One region of the Alteromonas sp. NFXS44 genome, then DNA from elsewhere that is predicted to be linked to it. Evidence: predicted binding sites of a transcription regulator. Region 1 holds the regulator's gene; each other region holds the start of a gene.
What was found. Region 1 encodes sigma-54, which starts transcription at its own class of promoters, with help from an activator protein. Its sites were predicted from a motif close to GTTGGCACGNNNNTNGNNT; they were not measured.

Region 1 (6,729 bases):
TATACCTGATGTTGTGCTGGTTTGGCCTTGGTGCTGCTATTGCACTGTTAGTGATTGGTCTGGTAAACGCCAACCTGTTGCTAAGTGAAAAAGGATTCTACGGGATGGCTTTCGTCCTGAGTTTGTTTGCCGCGATAACGGTGCAAAAAAATGTCAGGGATAATACGGCAGCAGAATAAGGTGTGAGGTTGAAGGCTCAGATCGCAGGATCCGGGTCTTTAACATAGCCAGACAGGACGTGATTGAATTTATCGATGAAGCCCGGGTCCACAGATTGTTTACTGAACATGAAGTGGACGTCCTGTACGTTCACGGGATTATCACTGATTTCCAGTTCGAGATGCAGCAGTTCAGCATTAAAGCTAATCACTCTGATATCGTCCAGCACCAAATCGACACGGCCTCTGTCCAGAAATTGTAGCCGCCGGTTAACGGAATCCAGATGAATAAGCTGTGCGCTGTACTGTTCAGTGACTGTGTTATTAAACCAGTCGCCGTACCATCCGCCGGTGTTTAACGCCAGGGTTTTGCCTTCCCGGAGTAACGTTTCAAGCGATTTGCCGGCATATTCGTCTAGGTGGGAAGGGTGAAAGGCAAAGCTGATGGTTTCTTTGCGGTAGGGAACAGAAAAATAGTTTTTCAGCGCTCTCGCCGGTGTGAAAGCCGCACCGGTGACTACATCAATTTGCCCCAGTCCTAATTGCTGAGTAACCCGTCTTTCAGGCAGGATCTGGCTTTCCAGTGCATAATCCAGCTTGCCTAAAACCGACTTTAACAATTGGTAGTCTTCACCGGCCGGCTGATTATTGTCTGTTATATACAGGTAAGGAGGCCAGGCTGTACCACCGGTTATCAGACTTTTTTTGTGCTCAGCACACCATACAGAGCTTTGATAAGCCATCGCTGTCAAAAAGATGATTAAACTGATGAAACGTTTCAACGGGTTTGCCTTTAAGCCTTCGCCGGCACTACACACTCAGTGGAGTGCAGGCGTTATTCATCTTCGTTAAATCTGCCTGCAATTAATGCCTCAACGGCATCCATTGCAGCTTCAGCATCAGGACCTTCAGAGATCACAGTAACCTGTTCCCCCTGATGACTTTCCATCATCATCAGTCCCAGCACACTATTGGCATTCGCCTGCTTATCGCCTTTTTGTAAAAGAACTTCGGCATCGAACTGATTCGCCAGTTGCACCAACTGCGTTGCAGCTCTGGCATGCAGCCCCAGTTTATTAACAATAGTCAGAGATTTCTCTATACGCATTATTTACTTTGCTCCCTGTGGCGGAGCTGGACATCAGGATGAGATTCCCGGAAATTTTTCGCCAGTGATTCCGCTACATAAACTGAACGGTGCTGTCCGCCTGTACATCCGATAGCGACTGTCACGTAACTGCGGTTGTTCCGTTCAAGATGTGGCAGCCAGGTCGTGATGAGGTTCTGAATCTGCCAGATAAATTTGGTCACTATAGGTTGGGAACTGAGGAAAACCTGAACCGGTGTATCCAGGCCTGTCAGGTGTTTTAAATCCGGCTCCCAGTGAGGGTTTGGCAGAAAACGGGCGTCAAACACATAGTCTGCATCTTTGGGAATACCATGTTTAAAGCCGAATGATTCAAATACCAGAACAAGTCGTGAGCTTTTCTTACCGAGGATCCGCTCGCGAATTAATTCTGCCAGCTGGTGAATGCTCAGAGAGTCGGTATCAATATTCAAATCCGCTCTTTCTGCTACGGGGGCCAGTAATTCCCGTTCTGTCTGAATGGCATCAGACAATGACTTATTCAGTTTAGCCAGCGGGTGTAACCGGCGGGTTTCACTGAACCTGCGCACCAGCATATCGTCACTTGCGTCAATATATACGATGGTGACAGTCCATGACTGAGGCAGGTAGTCGAGAATTTCAACCAGCTCAGAAGGCTCTTTAGGCAAGTTCCTGACATCAATACTCACAGCCACCTGCTCGTATTCATCGGCGACAGTGTGTGTCAGGGCTGGTAAAAGATTAACCGGAATATTATCGACGCAGTAATACCCCAGATCCTCTAGGGCACGAAGTGCTACTGATTTTCCTGAACCTGAACGTCCGCTGATGATGATTAACTTCACGCCCGTTTCTCCTGAAGTCACATGTTGTCGGTGCGTATTACACTAAGTTACTGTAATGCGCGAATAATATCATCACTTGTCTGAGCTTTGCGGATAGTTTTTATGGTTTCTTTATCACTGAGTTTACCGGCAACCATGGCCAGAGTTTGTAAATGTCCTTCGGTTTGTTCTTGAGGGACAAGCAAAGTAAAGAAAATATCCACAGGTTTATTATCGATAGCATCAAAATCGATGGCGGGCGTGCTGGTAACCACAATGGCAATGACTTTTTCCAGTCCGGCCAGACGGCCGTGGGGGAGGGCAATGCCGTTACCTATACCTGTGCTGCCCATTCGCTCACGGGCCAGCAGGCTACTTAACACGGTGGCTTCATCAACATCGGGGTTATTTTTAGCTGCAATCCCGCTGATGATTTCGAGAATGCGTTTTTTGCTATTGCACTGGACCGCACACTCGGTGCGGTCCAGGCTGACTATGGCTTGTATATCCATGAATTCAATTAATGCTTTTTAAGCTTTTCCTTGTGTTTCAGGACCTGCCTGTCGAGCTTATCGACCATGCTGTCAATGGCAGCGTACATGTCCTGATTTTCGGAAGAGGCGAAGACTTCCGCGCCGCTAAGATGAACCGTTGCTTCTGCTTTTTGGCTAAGCTTTTCAACATTTAAAATAACGTGCACATTTGATATGTGGTCAAAATGACGTTCCAGTTTGCTGAACTTAGTATCGACATAATTACGCAAAGAATCAGTGATCTCAATGTGATGACCAGAAAGGTTGATTTGCATATTTCGTCTTCCTTATTTTGAGCAGCCTTAAGTTAGATAAGGCTTTTGCGTTGGTTAGACGGCGGGATCGATAAGGATTCCCGGTACTTTGCTATTGTTCGCCGGGCAACCATAATGCCTTGATCGGCCAACAACGAAGCAATCTTGCTGTCACTCAGCGGCTTGCCTGGATTTTCAGCGGCAACCAGCTTCTTAATCAGGGCGCGAATCGCTGTAGATGAACACTCACCACCTGATTCAGTGGCAACGTGGCTGGAGAAGAAATACTTCAACTCGAAAATACCACGGGGCGTGTGCATGTACTTCTGCGTTGTTACCCTGGAAATAGTAGATTCGTGCATATCTACCATTTCTGCGACATCATTCAGCACCATTGGTTTCATCATTTCAGGGCCATGCTCAAAAAAGCCCATTTGTTGCTGAACAATACAATTTGCTACTTTCAGCAGTGTATCGTTCCGGCTCTCAAGGCTCTTAATAAACCATTTGGCTTCCTGCATGTGAGAGCGGATAAATTGTGAATCACTGCTGTTTCGTGCTTTACGGCTCATTGCAGCGTACTGCTGATTAACACTGAGCTTAGGCAAGCTGTCGGGGTTTAATTCTACTACCCAACGGCCATTTTTCTTAGCAACCGATACATCCGGAATGACATATTCGGGCTCTTTCGTAATTAATGCACTGCCCGGACGGGGATTCAGCGTTTGCAGCAAACGCATCGCTTCCCGTAATTGATCTTCTTTCAGGCGGGTTTTACGCATTAATGTACGGTAATCTTTGCTGCCTAACAGATCGGAATGCTCTCTGAGCAGCAGTTTCGCTTCTTCCAGCCACGGTGTTTCCGGTGCAAATTGCGCCAGTTGCACCAGCAAGCATTCCTGCGGTGTGCGGGAGCCGGAACCGAGAGGATCAAAGAGCTGAATACGTTTGAGTACGCACTCAACCTCATCTTCTTCAACGGGCTCTTCCATATCGTCACTGTTTACGCTTTGCAGAATGTCGTCAACGGTAACCGTGAGATAACCGGACTCATCAATGGAGTCAATAATCGCCAGTGCGATGGCGCGGTCTATGTCAGAAAAAGGTGTCAGACGCATTTGCCACAGCAGATGGTCCTGAATATTTTCGGTGGTTTCACCCTGAAAGATTTGTTCGTCATCGCTACCGGAAGGGCCGGGCGCGGGGGCTGAAGACGCAGAAATGTACTCATCCCAGGTACTGTCGATGGGCAACTCGTCCGGTAAATCATTCTTTTCCAGTGCTTCACCGGTATCCATGCTGTCAGAAGATGATGCTGATGCAGACTCCTGCATGCTGTCATCATTATCGATGTTATTTTTCTCAATTACATCGTTGTCGGAGCTGTCGTCGACTTCCAGCAAAGGATTAGAATCGAGGGCTTCCTGAATTTCTTGTTGTAAGTCCAGCGTAGACAACTGCAATAGCTTGATCGCCTGCTGAAGCTGAGGCGTCATTGTCAGTTGTTGGCTAAATTTTAACTGTAAAGATGGTTTCATCTACGTCTTATATAAACTCTAAAAAGGACATCCGGTTGTAGCGGTGTGAGTGCCGGTGGCGAAATCTCCGTTAAATGCTCATCCCGATATCTTAACTATAGCCTGAATTGCTCACCAAGGTATACATCACGAACTTTTTGATTACTTAATACCTGTTCTGCGGTGCCCTGAGCAATCAGTTCTCCATGACTGACGATATAGGCCTCTTCACACACATCAAGGGTTTCCCTGACATTGTGGTCGGTGATGAGGATACCGATACCTCTGTCCCGTAAGTGCTGAATGATCTTCTTTATATCATTAACCGAAATCGGGTCAACTCCGGCGAAGGGTTCATCGAGCAAAATAAATTGCGGATTGGCTGCCAGTGCGCGGGCAATTTCAACCCGGCGGCGTTCGCCACCCGACAAACTCATACCTGTACTATTACGTATATGGTTAATATTAAATTCATCAAGTAGTGCATCCGCTTCCTGTTCACGTTGATGATTTTTTAAGTCTTTACGCGTCTGCAATATCGCCATGATGTTTTCATGTACGGTCAGCTTTCGGAAAATGGATGCCTCCTGGGGTAAATAACCAATTCCCCGGCGGGCACGCTCATGCATTGGCTGGTGCGTCAGCTCCTGCTCATCAATGAGGATCTTGCCTTTATCGAGCGGCACAAGACCCACAATCATGTAAAACGTTGTGGTTTTACCTGCGCCGTTAGGACCCAGCAGACCTACTATCTGTCCGGTAGAAACCGATAAACTAACGTCACGGACGACCTGGCGTGATTTATACGACTTTGCCAGGTGAGTCGCACTCAGGGTTGCCATGTAACTTAGTTACCCTCGTTTTCGTTTCTGTCTGAAGACTTGTTGTCTTCCTTCAGCTCTTTAACTGTGTCAGGACGGAAAACCGTGGTTACACGGCCGTTGCTGTTACTTTCTCCGCCGGTTGCCAGAAGTTGCTCTTTTGACATGTCATAGGTGATGCTATCTCCCTGGACCATGCTGGTATCTTGCTGGATTTTTGCATCACCTTGCAAGGAAATAAGTTGTTTAGCTACTTCGTAGCGAATTTCATTTGCACTGGCTTTTACTTTGGCCCCGTCATCCAGCGTTTGAGAATAACTGGCTGGTTTTCCGCGGGCGATAAAAATCTCTTTCCCTTCACCATCACTGGCGATGGCTTCCACTTCATCTGCGGCAATAATGAGAGAACCCTGGGTTATCTTCACATCGTCTTTAAAAACCGATTTCTTCTTTTTACCGTCGATAAACTGTGACTTGGCATCCACGGTAATCGGCTTTTCAAAATCACCGGAGCCGGCCATTGCCTCACCGGCAGCAGCAAGCAGCGCTATTGCTGCGAAAAGGCTAACTGCCCGGGGAATAAATTGTCTGCACATGATCAATTAACTCATATTGTTGGGTACGCAGGTTTGCATTGAAACCGTTACTTTTAATGATGGTCTGTACACCGCGTATATCTACCGGCTGATCTGAAGTCATGGTTTTGTCATCCAGATTTACCTTAATAAAATTGGTTGTAATGGTCTGGATAAACTCTTCAGGATTCAGGCTTTTTATCAGCACATTGTCTTCCAGCTGGATCAGATCATCGTTGTAGAGTGTGCCTTCATCAGCGGTGACTTGCCATGGGGCCTCGTCATCATTCACATAGACAGTGTATTTGGGTTGGTCGAATAACACAAAGCCTAGTTGGTCGTAATGCTCCATAGAGGCGGCAAAGACTTCGTGGTTGAGTTTGCCTTCTTCGTTATACAGTGTGGTTGTCAAATTCTTTGCTTTATAGGCAGGGCGTAAGGCGTCTGCACCGGCTTTTTTCGCCGGAGCCTGCTCTTCTGCCATCCAGACCGGAAGGTACATCAGCAGCGCCATAACAAACAGCGCAGAAATACTGATCCCTAAACGGTTCATATACTGGCTCCGTGTATGGTGTCCAGCGTGCCGAGCGCTTGTAATATCACATCGCAGACTTCCCGTACTGCCCCGAATCCACCATTTTTTGTGGTGATCCAGTTCGCTTCACGGGTGACGGCCGGATGGGCATCTTTCACCGCAATCTTTGTTTCGGCAAACCGGTACATGCCAAGATCCGGCATATCATCACCGATGGCAGCGACCTCTGATGGCGCCAGGTTCAACTTTTCGCACAACTCCGCCATAGCAGTGGCTTTATCTTCCTGACCCTGAATAATGTGCTTCACATTCAGGGCGATCATGCGATTCTTTACAATGGCCGAGTCGCGGCCGGTAATGACAGCAACGTCCAAACCACTGTTAATTAATGCCTTAACGCCATA
Region 2 (6,729 bases), on a different contig from region 1:
CTGATGCGGCTGCCCTGCCAGGTAATGGTGATCTGACGCAAAGGCTCATCGCCGTCAGGAAAACTGAAAGCCCGTCGCTGAACCACCAGCTTATTGCCGGTATAACGATATTCTCCGCTACTATCGGGATTGGTGACCTTCCGGTAACCAAGCAGTTTCAGTTCATCCAACACTTCTTTTGGCGTGATTTCCAGCGCTTCAGATAACACCAGCGGCCGGGCAAATATTTGCGCCGGGACTTCCCATTTATTGCCTGTAAAGGTGTGCTTAATCTGGGCATCCAGATACACCATGTACCCTGCCAGCACCACGAACCCGACAATACATAACTTGAACAACAGCCCGGGCCAGCGACGGCGGGGCTTGCTGCCAATTTTCTTTGGTTTATTAACTTTCGTCTGTTTTTTAGCCACTTATCATGCCAATATAGAAAACGTCAAAGGGGATTTTGCGGTTTTCGCGGCTGAATTTCCAGCCTGAAACTAACCGTGCAAATCATTGTCATCTTGCAGTAATCTTATGATTACGCCAGAACAATCAATCCGGATGGCCCGGAAGGCGCCAGAAAGGAGTGAAACATGAAAATTTCCATCGATATCGACCTTTCACCCAAGGAAGCAAGAGAACTCATGGGATGGCCGGATATGAGCAAACTTCATGAGGCCACCATCTCACAACTCAGCGAGCAAATCAAAAGCGGAAATCAGGAAGCCATGATGTCCATGCTGAAGCCCTACCTGGACGGCAGTCAGCAAGCATTCTCATTTTATCAAAAGATGCTGGAAAGCATGGCAACCACAGGAACCAGCAAAAAATAAGCACGGAGGTTTTTTGTGCACGAGCAGGACAAAGATCATATTCTGGACACATTGAATCAATACGCACAGCAGTTTAACGCCATGGTTCATAACATTCTGACGAAGAAAAATAGCAGTGAGGAGACATCCGCTATGTTCGACCCGGAAAAGTTAGGTTCGCTGCTGTCAAATGACACGGTAGAGGTAGATTCGGCAAAGCTTATCCAGACGCAAATGGATTTCATGCGTCAACAAACTGAATTGTGGCAGCAGGCGACTAAGGCCATGTTGGGAGAGAATGCCCATCCTGTTATGCAGGAAGAAAAAGGCGACCGTCGTTTTTCTCATACAGACTGGCAGGACAATCCCATATTCAGCTACATGAAGCAGGCTTACCTGATTAATTCCAAGATGTTGCAGGGCATGATTTCATCCATGCATTTCAAAGATCCCAAGTCGGAAGAACAGGTAAAATTCTACACCCGTCAATATATCAACTCGGTATCACCGACCAATTACTTACTGTCAAACCCGGAAGTGTGCGAAGAAATTCTGAAAACCAAAGGCCAGAACATGGTGAAAGGCATTGAGAATTTCATGCGGGATCTGGAAAAGAGTCCTCTTGAAGCGTTCAAAATCACACAGACCGATATGGATGCCTTCGAGTTAGGTATCAACCTGGCTACCACCGAAGGGCAGATCGTTTATCAGAATGATTTGATGCAATTAATTCATTACACGCCGAAGCATGAGAAAACCTTTTCGACGCCAATACTGTTTGTGCCTCCTTTCATAAACAAATACTACATTCTTGACCTCGACGAACGTAAGTCCGTGGTAAAAGGCCTGCTTGATGCCGGTTTTTCGGTGTTTATGATTTCCTGGGTCAACCCGGATGCAAAACTGGCGGATCAGGATTTCTTCGATTACATGAAGAAAGGTCCGGTGGAAGCCCTAGGTGTAGTTTGTGATATCACCGGTAAGAAGAAAGTGAATATGGTGGGCTTTTGTGTGGGCGGCACATTGCTGAGCGCAGCAACGGCTTATCTGCGTGCGAAAAAAGACACCCGCATTGAGTCACTCACTTTACTGACCACCTTGCTGGACTTCAGTGAACCCGGCGAAATCGGTAATTACCTTACCGAAGATGCATTACCTGTAATGGAGCAGAACGCAGACATCAAAGGTATTTACGACGGCCGCATTCTGGGCCTGAGCTTTAGTTTGCTGCGGGAAAATAACCTTTTCTGGTCGTATTTTATTAATAACTACCTCAAGGGCAAAGACCCTGCTGCGTTTGATATTTTATTCTGGAACAGCGACGCCACCAACATCACCGCGGCCTGTTTTAAGCAATACATCCGCACCATGTACTGGAAAGATAAACTGAAAGTGCCGGGGGCGGTAGAAATAGACGGCATTCCTGTCGACCTTGGAAATATTGATGTGCCGGTGTATTTCCTGACTACTCTGGCAGACCACATTGTGCTGTGGCAGGGCGCCTACAAAGGTACGCAACTGGTATCCGGCGATACACGCTTTGTACTCGCCGGGTCGGGACACCTTGCAGGGGTAATTAACCCGCCTGATCCGGGGAAATATCCGCACTGGATTAATGACAATCTGCCGGCAAGTGCCAGCGAATGGTTTGATGGTGCTGTGAAGCAGGAAGGCTCATGGTGGCCAGACTGGCATGCATGGTTGCAAAGTCACCGGAAAACGAAAGTGAATGCCCCGCAGCCCGGTGAAAATGAAAAATATCCGGCCATCGAAGCAGCTCCGGGCAGTTACGTGAAAAAACAGCTGGGATAAACCGGCAGACAAAAAAAAGGGGGCGTTCAACGCCCCGCTTTGCTTCTGTCTACATGAGGATTCAGTATTACGATTCGCTATTTTGTGTTTTAGCGATGTCCAGTACGCGGGATCTTAGTTTTTCATCCGTTTGTACCAGTTGTGCAATGGTCGTGTAGGTTTGCACCTCAAGACCGGTTTTTTCAATTTCTGTTACCATTTCAGTTTGTGCAGCCTGCTGAATTTGCTGCATCTTCTCAGGTGTTTCATCACCTTTCAGTTCAGACTGATATTTATCTGCAACATCACTGACCGCATTCATCGCGACAGTAAATTTCTCAAGAGTTACATCATCGAAATCCTGCGACTGTGTCATCGGCGCACTTGACGGGGCAGCCTCTTTGGTTTCCTGAGCAGCCTGTGCAGCGAAATTTAACGTGCAAGCAACAGCGAGGCTCATCACAAGTGATTTGACAAGTTTAGTCATAATAATCTCCGGTTTCATTTGAATTGCCTGAAATGCGTTATCTTCAAATGAATGTGATTAAAAGAAAGATAATCCGGCTATTCAGGCTCTCAACAGTCATACAGCGATAACTATGCCAATCACGATTTAATCAATAATTTCAGTAAGTTAACAAAAATCAGATTTTCTTATCAGTGAAAAAGGTAGTCAGAGTGTCGCTTATTTTCACACCTTTTAGGTTGCCGCAGCGGTATTTTGTGCGTTACTCTCATTTCAGCATCGCCGGAGGTAACATTATGATCATCATTAAAAAATATCCTAATCGCAGATTGTACGACACATCTCAGAGTCAGTACGTTAACCTCGATTATATAAAGGCGTTAATCAATGAACGTCAGGAATTTAAGGTGATTGACTCCAAAAGCGAAGATGACATTACCAAGTCATTATTGCTGCAAATCATCAGTGAATCCGAAGCCAACGAAAATCAGTCACTGTTGACAAATTCGTTACTCAAACAACTAATCCGTTATTACGACACTGACATGCAGGACTTTCTGCGACAGTACCTTGAACAATCTCTTGTTACCTTCATAGAGCAACAGGATCAGGTGCAGGGAATGATGAAAAATATGATGGATAACACGCCCTTCGGGATGTTTAACAAAATCATCGAACAGAATATGGATGCCTGGAAGAAGAACCAGAAGTAAGTATCACATACTGGCAGGGGAGCAATTCTCCTGCCCCAGAACAGACAGACCTGCCACATTTCCTCTTCAATGCTGCAGAGCAGCATAAAAAGCTATTTGCTTATTAAATAATCGTCTAAACATTCTTGCTGCACCGCAACATTTTTGTTGATCTCTTCAAATGCCCTGGTTAATATCTAATCAAATCTTGCTGCAACGCAGCAGAAGGACTTCATCAACTGGTCGGGAGAAGAGTATGTTTGGCAAGTTTTCAGAACAGCTGAAAAGTACCACTAAACCGGTACATACGCTGTTTGCTGTGAATACAAAAACGCTGGAAAGTCTGTCTCAACACCAAACTACGTTATTTACGGGTTTGCTGAGCGACAGTGTTCGTTACATTGAAGCGGTAACGAAACAAACAGAGTTTAAAGGTGTAATGACAGCGAATTCTGAACTGGCTGAGTCAGTGCGTGAACGCATGACCAGCGCCTCAAAAGACACCTACTCCACCCTTAACGCCATGCGTGAAGAGATGACCGAAGTGATGGCGGCCAGTCTGGCCACCGCGACTGAAGAAACCAAAGAAACAGTTGAAAAAGCGACAGCAGCCGTGAAGAAAACCACGAAAGCTGCCGCACCGAAAAAAGCTGCGCCTGAAGCCGCGAAAGCGCCGGTAAAGGCAGCAGAGAAAATGGCTGAAGAAACAAAGGAAACTGTTGAAAAGGCCGCTGAAGAGACAAAAGCCGTTGCTGAAGAAGCAAAGGAAGCGACTGCTGAGGCAAAACCTGCTGCAGCAGCAAAGAAACCAGCAACACGTACCCGTCGCACGACTGCTAAAAAGACTGCGACAACGACTAAATCAACTAGCTAACTTACCCCGGAAACTGGAGACAAGTAATGTTTGAGCAAATGAACGAGCAAATGAAAAGCGCAATGAAGCCGATGACTGACCTTGCGACATTGAACATGAGTACAATGCAGGATCTGGCAGAAAAACAGAACGCCCTGTATTCTTCTCTGTTATCTGAAAATATGTCTTATTTTGAAAAAGCTTCTCAGCAGAAAGATCTGTCTGGTCTGGCTGAAATGAACAAGGCATATGTTGAAACTATTCAGGAAACTGTTACTGATGCAGCGAAAAGCTCATATGCAGTAATTTCTGATGCACAGCAGAAAGCTGGCGAGATGTTCAAAGGTTTAAGCGACGAAATGACTGCGAAATTCCAAAGCGCAGCAAAAGCATAAGTCCCTCCTGAGCGGCCTTCAGAGGCCGCTCAGGTTACCCCACATCAAGTGAACCTTTTCATCCCCCAAAAGGTCTTAGCCCCAGCCAGTATTTGAGGAGAGACGTAATGAATTATCAGGCTTACGATTATTTGACGCGCGGCGCATACATTATGCACGAGGGTTTCAGTCTGCTTAATGATATTGCGAACCATCCTTCCAATCTTTTCGCACATACCTTACCCGGCCGCATAACCCGCGCTTCGCTGGAAACTGCCATGCGGCTGACACAACGCTACGAGAAGCTGGGATTTAATATCGACGAAATCAAAATCGACGATAAACGCCATAAGGTGAAAGAAGAAATCGTGTTGAGCAAGCCGTTTTGTGATCTCATTCATTTCAACCGGATCGGTGTGAAAGATGATCACAAGGTCTTGCTTGTTGCGCCTTTATCCGGCCATTTTGCTACCTTGTTGAAAGGCACGGTGGAAGCGCTGCTTCCGGATCACGAGATTTATGTGACTGACTGGGCTGATGCCAGAGAAGTACCGCTGGAAGACGGTCCGTTCAGTTTTGATTGCTATGTGAGTTATCTTATCGAGTTTCTTGAGTTCTTAGGGCCTGGCACGCACTTAATGGCGATATGTCAGCCTACTGTTCAGGCTTTAATCGCCACCGCAGTGATGGCCGGACAGAAAAATGCCTGTGTGCCCAAGTCGCTCACTCTCATGGCGGGCCCCATTGATTGCTCTAAGAATCCTACACGGGTGAACGAGTTCGCTCAGGAACATCCGATGAACTGGTTCCGTAATGTGGCGATTATGTCGGTACCTTATGGTTATCCGGGCGAAGGTCGTCAGGTGTATCCCGGTTTCATGCAGCTGGGCGGTTTTATCAGTATGAACCAGCAAACTCACATGAAAAAGTATCAGAATTTCTTCCAAAATCTGGTATTTGGTGAAGAAGAAGATGCTGATCGTTTCCGCGCCTTTTATGATGAATATCTGGCGGTACTGGACATGCCCGCCGAGTTCTATCTTGAAACCATTGAACGGGTATTCAAGAATAACGAGATTGCCCGCGGTGCGATTACTTATCAGGGTGTTCCTGTAGATTTTGAAACCATCGACAATACTGCTCTGCTTACCGTAGAGGGTGCTGATGATGATATTTGCGGCTTAGGACAAACAGAAGCTGCACAGGATATTTGTAAAAATATTCCGAAAAATATGCGTAAACATCACGTACAACAGGGAGCCGGTCATTACGGCATCTTCAGTGGATCTAAGTTCCGCAAATCGGTACGCCCGGTTATCACTGATTTCATCCACAAGTACGCATAAGCCCTCCCAGACAAATAACTCTTTCCTGCAGCGTTCCTGATCTCACCGGCGGAGCGCGCCGTATTTTCCCCATGTTTCCCTCGCTCCCGGGGGCTCAGATAAGGTAGCATGAACGCCTCATCAACAAAGGTAATATGCAATGTCTAAATGGATGCCGCGTAAGCTTGGTTTTTCAATACTGTCACTGCTGACAGCGACTTCTTCAGCTTATGCCAATACAGATTTTGAACAGTGTAAAACACAGTTATCTCAGCAAGCCGTAGAACAGGGCGTGAAAGAAGAAACGGCAAAGGCCGTGTTCGCCAACATTCAATATCAGCCCCGCGTGATCTCGCTGGACCGCAGCCAGCCTGAATTTGTACAAACCTTTCCGGGCTACTACAGCAAACGCGTTACGGCATGGCGCATCG
Region 3 (6,729 bases), on a different contig from region 1:
ACAGCCTTGACGTTGAGTACGATTTTTTCACAACGTATTCTGAAGCAAAGGCCTGGCTTGAAGAAGCGGGCTTTTCAACGTCAGCGCAATCAGAACAGGCATTCTGTGCTCATCTTCCCGCTTCTGTGCTGTAATCCTCTCTCTTTTCTTTTAAAAGCCCCCTTTACAGTAAAAAATCCATAAACTGGAACGTTTCTCGCAAGTCACTGTTTAATATCAGTGAAAAATGAGGAGTGTCGGGTATGCATGCAATGGGAACGTCACCGGCAGTAGTGATGAAAGCCTATGTAATGGCTTATGAATCTATGGGCATGACACGTCTGGAAGCCGCGAATTTACTGGGTATTTCAGAAGTGGCTCTGGATCAGAGTTTGTATGTGGGGTTTGAGGAAACGTCGCAGGAGTGTGAAGTTCAGGTCGCTTTAATACGTCTGTACCATTTACTGTTTGCGTTGTCAGATGGCGACAGCCGGTTGATTTCTGAGTGGCTGAACCGCTTTAACTTTCATTTGAATGCTGTACCGGTAACGGTGTGTCACAACCTGGCGGGGATTTTATATCTCACAGATTATCTTGAGGATATGCGTGCAGGAGATGCTATGCCCTTCGTCGATATTAAAGGGCATATTCATGCGGCTAACGATACAGAGGAAGAACAGTATCATCGTTAGCCTGACGGTTGCTTAAGCGCTGGCTTCGTATTCTTCCATATCTTTGCGCTTATCCACCTTATGCTGGTCTTCAGACCGGCCTTCACGCCAGTAACTGCTGATATACAGCTGGTCGTGGGGGATGCGTCTTTCTTTTGCCAGCAACTGGCGCAGTGCCCGCATATCTGAGAACTCACAGGCTACCCAGGCTGCCGGTGTACCCGAAAGCCAGCTTAGTGCTGCCACTTCATCTGCAAGACTGTTTGCACCGGTTACCCAAATTACGTTTACGCCGGCAGGTTTCTCCAGAGGCTGGATATCATCTGCGGTGGTAACCTTGATGACGGCATAGCCCTGTGTTTGCGGCCCCAGTTTTTCCAGATAGGTAGAAATGGCCGGGAGGGATGTCATATCGCCAGCAAATAATACCCAGTCAAAGCTGTCTGCCAGACCTTTGGAGCTGCCCGGTCCGCCCACACAGATTTGATCACCGGGTGCTGCACTTTTTGCCCAGTGTGAAGCCGGGCCGCTTGCCACACCTTCACCATGCAGCGCCATGTCGATATCCATGGTGCCGTTGCTGCGATCCAGTTGACGGATGGTATACGTGCGAAGCTGCGCATCTTGTAAGGATGCCGGTGGCACTGACAAGGGATTACCATCAAAATCAAAAAGTAACTTAACGTATGCCGTTGTATCGATATCGGGATAAGCTTTCAGAGCATCGCCGGTCACGGTGATACGACGCATATGAGGAGTAATTGCAATATTGTCTTTTACTGTGAGACAGGCGGGTTGTCTTGGCTGTCTTTTTTCCATACTTATTTTCTCTTCTATTAATTCACCACCATTTTAAATGAGAACAATTCTTAAAGACAACGCATTGTTACGAATGGTGGGTATCTGTACAACCGATAAAATAGAATGAAAAAAAAGCCGGAACACGAAGGTTCCGGCAAAAGACATTTAGGAATACACATGGAAACAAAACAATGAAAGCACTCTGTTGTTTTGTGATTTTAAATATAGAACTGGCTAACGCGTTTTTCGACATGAAAAACTATATCTGCGTAGTATTCCCGATACCAAAAAAAGCTCCCGCCAAATGGCGGGAGAAAATCAGAGGTTTTGGTTAGGCCGGGAAAGGCCTGGAGGGGAGATTAACTGTCAACAGACAGTTCACTTTTAACGTCAACAACGTCATCAGTGTTCTTTGCAATGGCTATGATCAAATCGCGCTCTGTGAGCGATTCAACCTTGCCGGTAAGGGTTACAATCCCTCGTAAAGCTTGGACATCAATGTCGTCGCCTGACAGTCCGGATTCCAGCAAAAGTTGTGTGCGTATCAACGACACCATTTGCGCATCCCTGACTCCATGGAGCAAGGTGACAAGATCACCCTCCAGTAATGCAGGCTTTACAACATCCAACTTGTTTTCAACTGATACTACGCCATCCAGTGACGCCGCAACTTCCTGTGCGAGAGTCCTGTTAACTTCACTGTTAACTTTGCCGGTTAAAATAACCTGTCCCTTGCTCACATCCGTGCGAATATCCATCGTATCGAATTGACCACTAAACAAGAGTGCCGCTTCTACCTTGCCTGCAATTGCATCATCCGTTGCAGATTGCGTTGGCGAGGCTGAAATCCCTTCAGCAAGAAGTGGCGTTGGGAACACAGTCATGACTGTCATTGTCAAAGCGGGAATTATCCGTTTCATACTCTGTTCTCCTGTTCGTTGTCTGTTGCAAACAATAATGCCAGTGGCGTGCCAGATTATACTTTTGTACTAAATGTGATGTCATTGTGCTGTTTTTAAAGGATTTTTTATGGTTTTTAATCCAGTGTGATAAAAAAGAGGAGAGTACGTGTGGGAAAATTTTACCTGCCAGTGTGTCTATATTTTCATACACAAACTTAGATAACTGACTATGGGTAGAGGGGGAAACGAGTCATTACTCTATACCGGCTTTATACTTTAGTTGAAATTTACTTCCGTGGTCGACCAGTCGTCTTGAATGTATGCATAATGGACAAGTCGATCACCAGCCACTGATGCCGCCATGAATACAAACAAATGTGAAGATGAACAGATTCACCTTATTGAATCCGTACAGACTTTCGGTTACCTGCTAGCGGTTGACCCCGTTTCCTGTCAGGTGAAAGTCACCAGTGAGAATTTATCTGACATTCTCGCTGCTCCGGTCTATCCGGGTCAGTCATGCTTTACTGACATTGTGGAAATGCCGGACAACGGTCAGGAAATCTTGTCTTCCCTGTATGAGCAGGCCAGAAACACAGACCGGCGGCACAGTTATGAGTGGACCTTTAAAAATAAAATCTACAAAGACGGGGAATGGCATCAACTGGTAAACAGTGTCATCTACGCAAGCGGTGAACTGCTGGTAGTGGAGTTAGAGCCGTCACCGGTGCTTGCAGGCAGTATATCATCTAAGTGGACGCCCACAGATACGGATATCCGGCCGTTACTGCCCAGCTTATTTGATTTACCAACGGTTGAAGCGGTGGCAGACAAGATCGCATCGGCAATGAGAGAATTCATCGGCTTCGATCGGGTCGCGGTCTACAAATTTGATAAAGACTATGCCGGTGAGGTTATCGGTGAGGACAGCCATGAAGATTTAGTGCCGTTCAAGGGGCTGAAGTTTCCCGCATCAGACATTCCTTCTCAGGCTCGCGCTCTGTACGTAAAAAACATGGTGCGCTGTGTCTATGATACCGATGAGACGCCCGTTAAGCTGATCCCGTCACTGAGTGAAAGTGAACGCAGCCCTCTGGATTTATCGCTATCCATGATTCGGGGCGTGTCGCCTGTGCACTTGCAGTATATGCGCAATATGGGGATCCGCGCTTCGTTTTCAGTGTCCCTTATCTACGAAAACAAGTTATGGGGCATGATTGCCTGCCACCACCGTGAACCCAAATATGTTGAGCAACGCCGGCGGTTAATTTGTGAAAGCTTAAGTCAGGTATTTACCTATCAAATGCACGGCAAGAGTATTGAGGTGAAACGAAACTCGTACCAGACCCGTCAGCAGCACCTTAACCGTATCATCAATGCGCTGACAAATAAGAGTAACCCTCTTGACGGCATTAAAGACGTGCAGGCGGCACTATTAAATACCATGCGGGTATGTGGTGTTGCTGTTGTGACGCCCAACTCACACTACCTGATTGGCAGAACGCCAAGCTTTGAAACCGTATCTCACCTGTTTCACAGTTATGCCAAAGACAGCAACGGTGATTCCAAAACCACTGCACTGACCCGTATCAGCGATGACATCATTGCCAACTTTAAATTAAACGGGGTCAGAGGCCTGTTCATTTCTCCCGTGTCCAGTCGTCACGGGTATTACACCATGTGGTTTCGGGAACCGGTGGATACCACAATCCGCTGGGCGGGCAAAGCTGCCAGCGAGTCTGATGTGAACAAGTCACTCACTCCGAGAGACTCTTTCGATACCTATATTGAGTCAGTTGTGGACCAATCCAAAGACTGGTCGACGGATGACACATTACTTATTGAGAGCTTTGAGCAACTCTTTATCCCTTATGCACTGGGTATGAAAAGTTCACTCGACAGCCAGGTAGCAAAACTGGAAGAACTGGATAAAGCCAAAGACCAGTTCCTGGCCAGTATATCTCATGAGCTGCGCACGCCGCTTAATTCAATAATGGGCTGGACAGATTTAGCCCTGATGGATACATCCAATCATGAAAGGCTGGTGGAAGCCCTTAATGTTGTTAAGCGGGCATCCAGTACACAGGCTGACTTGATCAACGATATTCTGGATATGTCGCGGATTATATCCGGCACGATGAAGCTGAGTGTCCAGTCTGTTTCAGTGAGTGAAGCGGTACAGGATGTGGCGAAACAGTTTGAGGCCGGTTTTGCAGCCAAAAATATTAAGCTGAGCGGCTATTATCAGGACGAACACACCACCATTCTGGCTGATAAAGTGCGGATAAAGCAGGTGGTGCATAATCTGTTATCTAATGCCCTGAAATTCACGCCTAAAGGGGGATGTGTCACTATCAGCGGTGCCAGAGAGCATTCCAATTACAAGCTTTTCGTCCGCGATACGGGGAAAGGGTTGTCTGAGGAACAGCAGGCGCACGTCTTCGAGCGGTTCTACCAGGGCAAAGCCTCTCACAATAAGCAGGGCCTGGGCCTCGGTTTGTCCATAGTGAAAAGCATCGTAGAAATGCACGGTGGTGACATATGGGTCAGCAGCGACGGTGAAGGTATGGGGACCACGTTTTATGTCACTATTCCGATCGCGCCGGTTGCCAGCCCGCTGCCAAAAACACAAGCGACTGATGTAGTAGAAGGCAGTGCGGCGCACAGTGACAGGCTCAGCGGACTGCGAATTCTGGTGGCTGAGGATGAAGAAGACGCCAGAAAATTCCTGCGTCTGTTCCTTGAAAGTCATGGTGCACAAGTCACACTGGCAAAAAATGGCCTGGTTGCGTGGCGAATTCTCAACGAAACACCACTGGCGTTTAATTTGCTGTTGTCTGATATTGGCATGCCGGAGCTGGATGGTATTGGTTACATCACTAAAATCCGTGGCAGTGAGCATAAGGAAATCAGTGAGTTCAACGCCGTTGCGCTTACCGCTTATGCTTACACCGCGGACAGAGTTAAAGCGCTGAAAGCCGGATTTTCAAATTATGTCTCTAAGCCCGTGGATGCAGAAGAGCTGCTGACCGTACTGGAAATGTATAAACCAGAAGGTGAATAAAAGGTGGCGGGTCAAAAACGGCCCGCCCGTCTTGCTGTAACTGTTTTTGCTTTATCCCTTTCCTGTCATTCAGTAAGCTGTGTTAAACAGTTTGCTGCCATGGAACCGGTTGGTGAAAAAATACGGAATAATACTGACACTTGCTTTAGTCATCCTTGCCGGTGTTGTCTTCTTTTTAAAACCTGATAAACCGGCTAATAGCACGGCCCGGCTTCCACAAACAAGAGTTATAAACACGCCTGCGGAAGAGCCGCAACCTCCTGTCACTGCTCAACAAGATGAAAGCACTGAAGAGCCGGAGCCTGTAATTGATCGTTTCCCTTCCTGTCCGCGGTTGAGTCCCGACGACTACACGTTGATTGAAAAGAAAATAAAAGCCTTTTATGCAGAAAACCTCAGTTCAGAGAATGAGCAATCACGCCTGGCCGCGCTCATGATGGCCAGCTTTGAAGATGAGGCAGCGATGAATGCCTGGCAATCATTTTTGTCTGAATATCCCCGTAATACAGATGCTGTCCGGGAAACATTGCGACTTTGCAGTCTGAACGGTTCCCACTCCGTGTGTAACCATCAACTGGTGCGTCAGGCTGAAGAGGCTGGCCGTGATGATGGCGAAACCTGGCTGAACCTCGTGTTATTTCACATAGAGCAGAATGATCATGAGGCCGTACTGGCCTCTCTTGAAAATATGGTGCAGGCTAAGAACTATTCTAATCATTATGCCCGGTTTGTTTCCCTGGCGCTGGATTCCGTGGTAGCTGAGCAGGTGGCTTCTCTTGAAGGTGCTGTGATTTATGCGATGGGTAAATGGGCAGCCGGTACGTACAAATATAATCTGCTCAAAACATGGTGCGGGAGCATGGCTGACGAGCCTGCTGTTGCCAGTGCATGCATTGCGGCTGCAAAAGATATGGTGGCAAGAGCGCCACTAGAGTTAGAAAAATTAATTGGTCATGATATGGAGCTCGATATTTATACGAAGCAGGGCAACATGGCGATGGTTGATGCTGTCAAAGAAGAAATGGAAGCTGATGCAACACCGGAGCATCCGCGTCTTGCGGATGCTCTGGATTTGATGATGCATGACCATGCACTCTTCTATACCTGGCTTAATGCATTGCAGCAATCCAGTGAAGAAGACGCTATTTCTGCCCTGATAAAAGAGGCCGCCGATAAATCTGCTGACCCCTCGTATCAACCTTGTCGCACAGAGTCAGACCGGCCCTCTGCATCAGAGTAAAATCATCAACAGTGCGCCGAAAATCATGAACAGATTTTCAGACAAGGATACAAAGCCTAAGGGCACATTGCT

Region 2: J3369_RS19040 (DUF4168 domain-containing protein) is a predicted target of sigma-54. The motif match lies at 3,177-3,195, and genes of this name have one in related genera.
Region 3: J3369_RS19820 (BON domain-containing protein) is a predicted target of sigma-54. The motif match lies at 2,409-2,427, and genes of this name have one in related genera.

The regions. Positions count from the first base shown of each region.
Region 1 covers NZ_JAGDEA010000002.1:358,903-365,631, forward strand. Annotated here, with positions in the region: gene yiaA (inner membrane protein YiaA) at 1-179, shown strand, start outside; gene J3369_RS04770 (substrate-binding periplasmic protein) at 197-940, opposite strand; gene J3369_RS04775 (HPr family phosphocarrier protein) at 994-1,266, opposite strand; gene rapZ (RNase adapter RapZ) at 1,266-2,111, opposite strand; gene ptsN (PTS IIA-like nitrogen regulatory protein PtsN) at 2,159-2,602, opposite strand; gene hpf (ribosome hibernation promoting factor) at 2,611-2,898, opposite strand; gene J3369_RS04795 (RNA polymerase factor sigma-54) at 2,931-4,415, opposite strand; gene lptB (LPS export ABC transporter ATP-binding protein) at 4,511-5,236, opposite strand; gene lptA (lipopolysaccharide transport periplasmic protein LptA) at 5,242-5,811, opposite strand; gene lptC (LPS export ABC transporter periplasmic protein LptC) at 5,780-6,343, opposite strand; gene kdsC (3-deoxy-manno-octulosonate-8-phosphatase KdsC) at 6,340-6,729, opposite strand, start outside.
Region 2 covers NZ_JAGDEA010000012.1:429,544-436,272, forward strand. Annotated here, with positions in the region: gene mrcB (penicillin-binding protein 1B) at 1-413, opposite strand, end outside; gene J3369_RS19030 (DUF6489 family protein) at 579-818, shown strand; gene J3369_RS19035 (PHA/PHB synthase family protein) at 834-2,609, shown strand; gene J3369_RS19040 (DUF4168 domain-containing protein) at 2,677-3,075, opposite strand; gene phaR (polyhydroxyalkanoate synthesis repressor PhaR) at 3,351-3,767, shown strand; gene J3369_RS19050 (phasin family protein) at 4,003-4,620, shown strand; gene J3369_RS19055 (phasin family protein) at 4,647-4,994, shown strand; gene J3369_RS19060 (polyhydroxyalkanoate depolymerase) at 5,102-6,319, shown strand; gene J3369_RS19065 (lytic murein transglycosylase) at 6,459-6,729, shown strand, end outside.
Region 3 covers NZ_JAGDEA010000012.1:611,623-618,351, reverse strand. Annotated here, with positions in the region: gene J3369_RS19835 (hypothetical protein) at 1-134, shown strand, start outside; gene J3369_RS19830 (hypothetical protein) at 243-671, shown strand; gene J3369_RS19825 (siderophore-interacting protein) at 684-1,469, opposite strand; gene J3369_RS19820 (BON domain-containing protein) at 1,811-2,371, opposite strand; gene J3369_RS19815 (ATP-binding protein) at 2,715-5,417, shown strand; gene J3369_RS19810 (hypothetical protein) at 5,530-6,657, shown strand; gene J3369_RS19805 (MauE/DoxX family redox-associated membrane protein) at 6,649-6,729, opposite strand, start outside.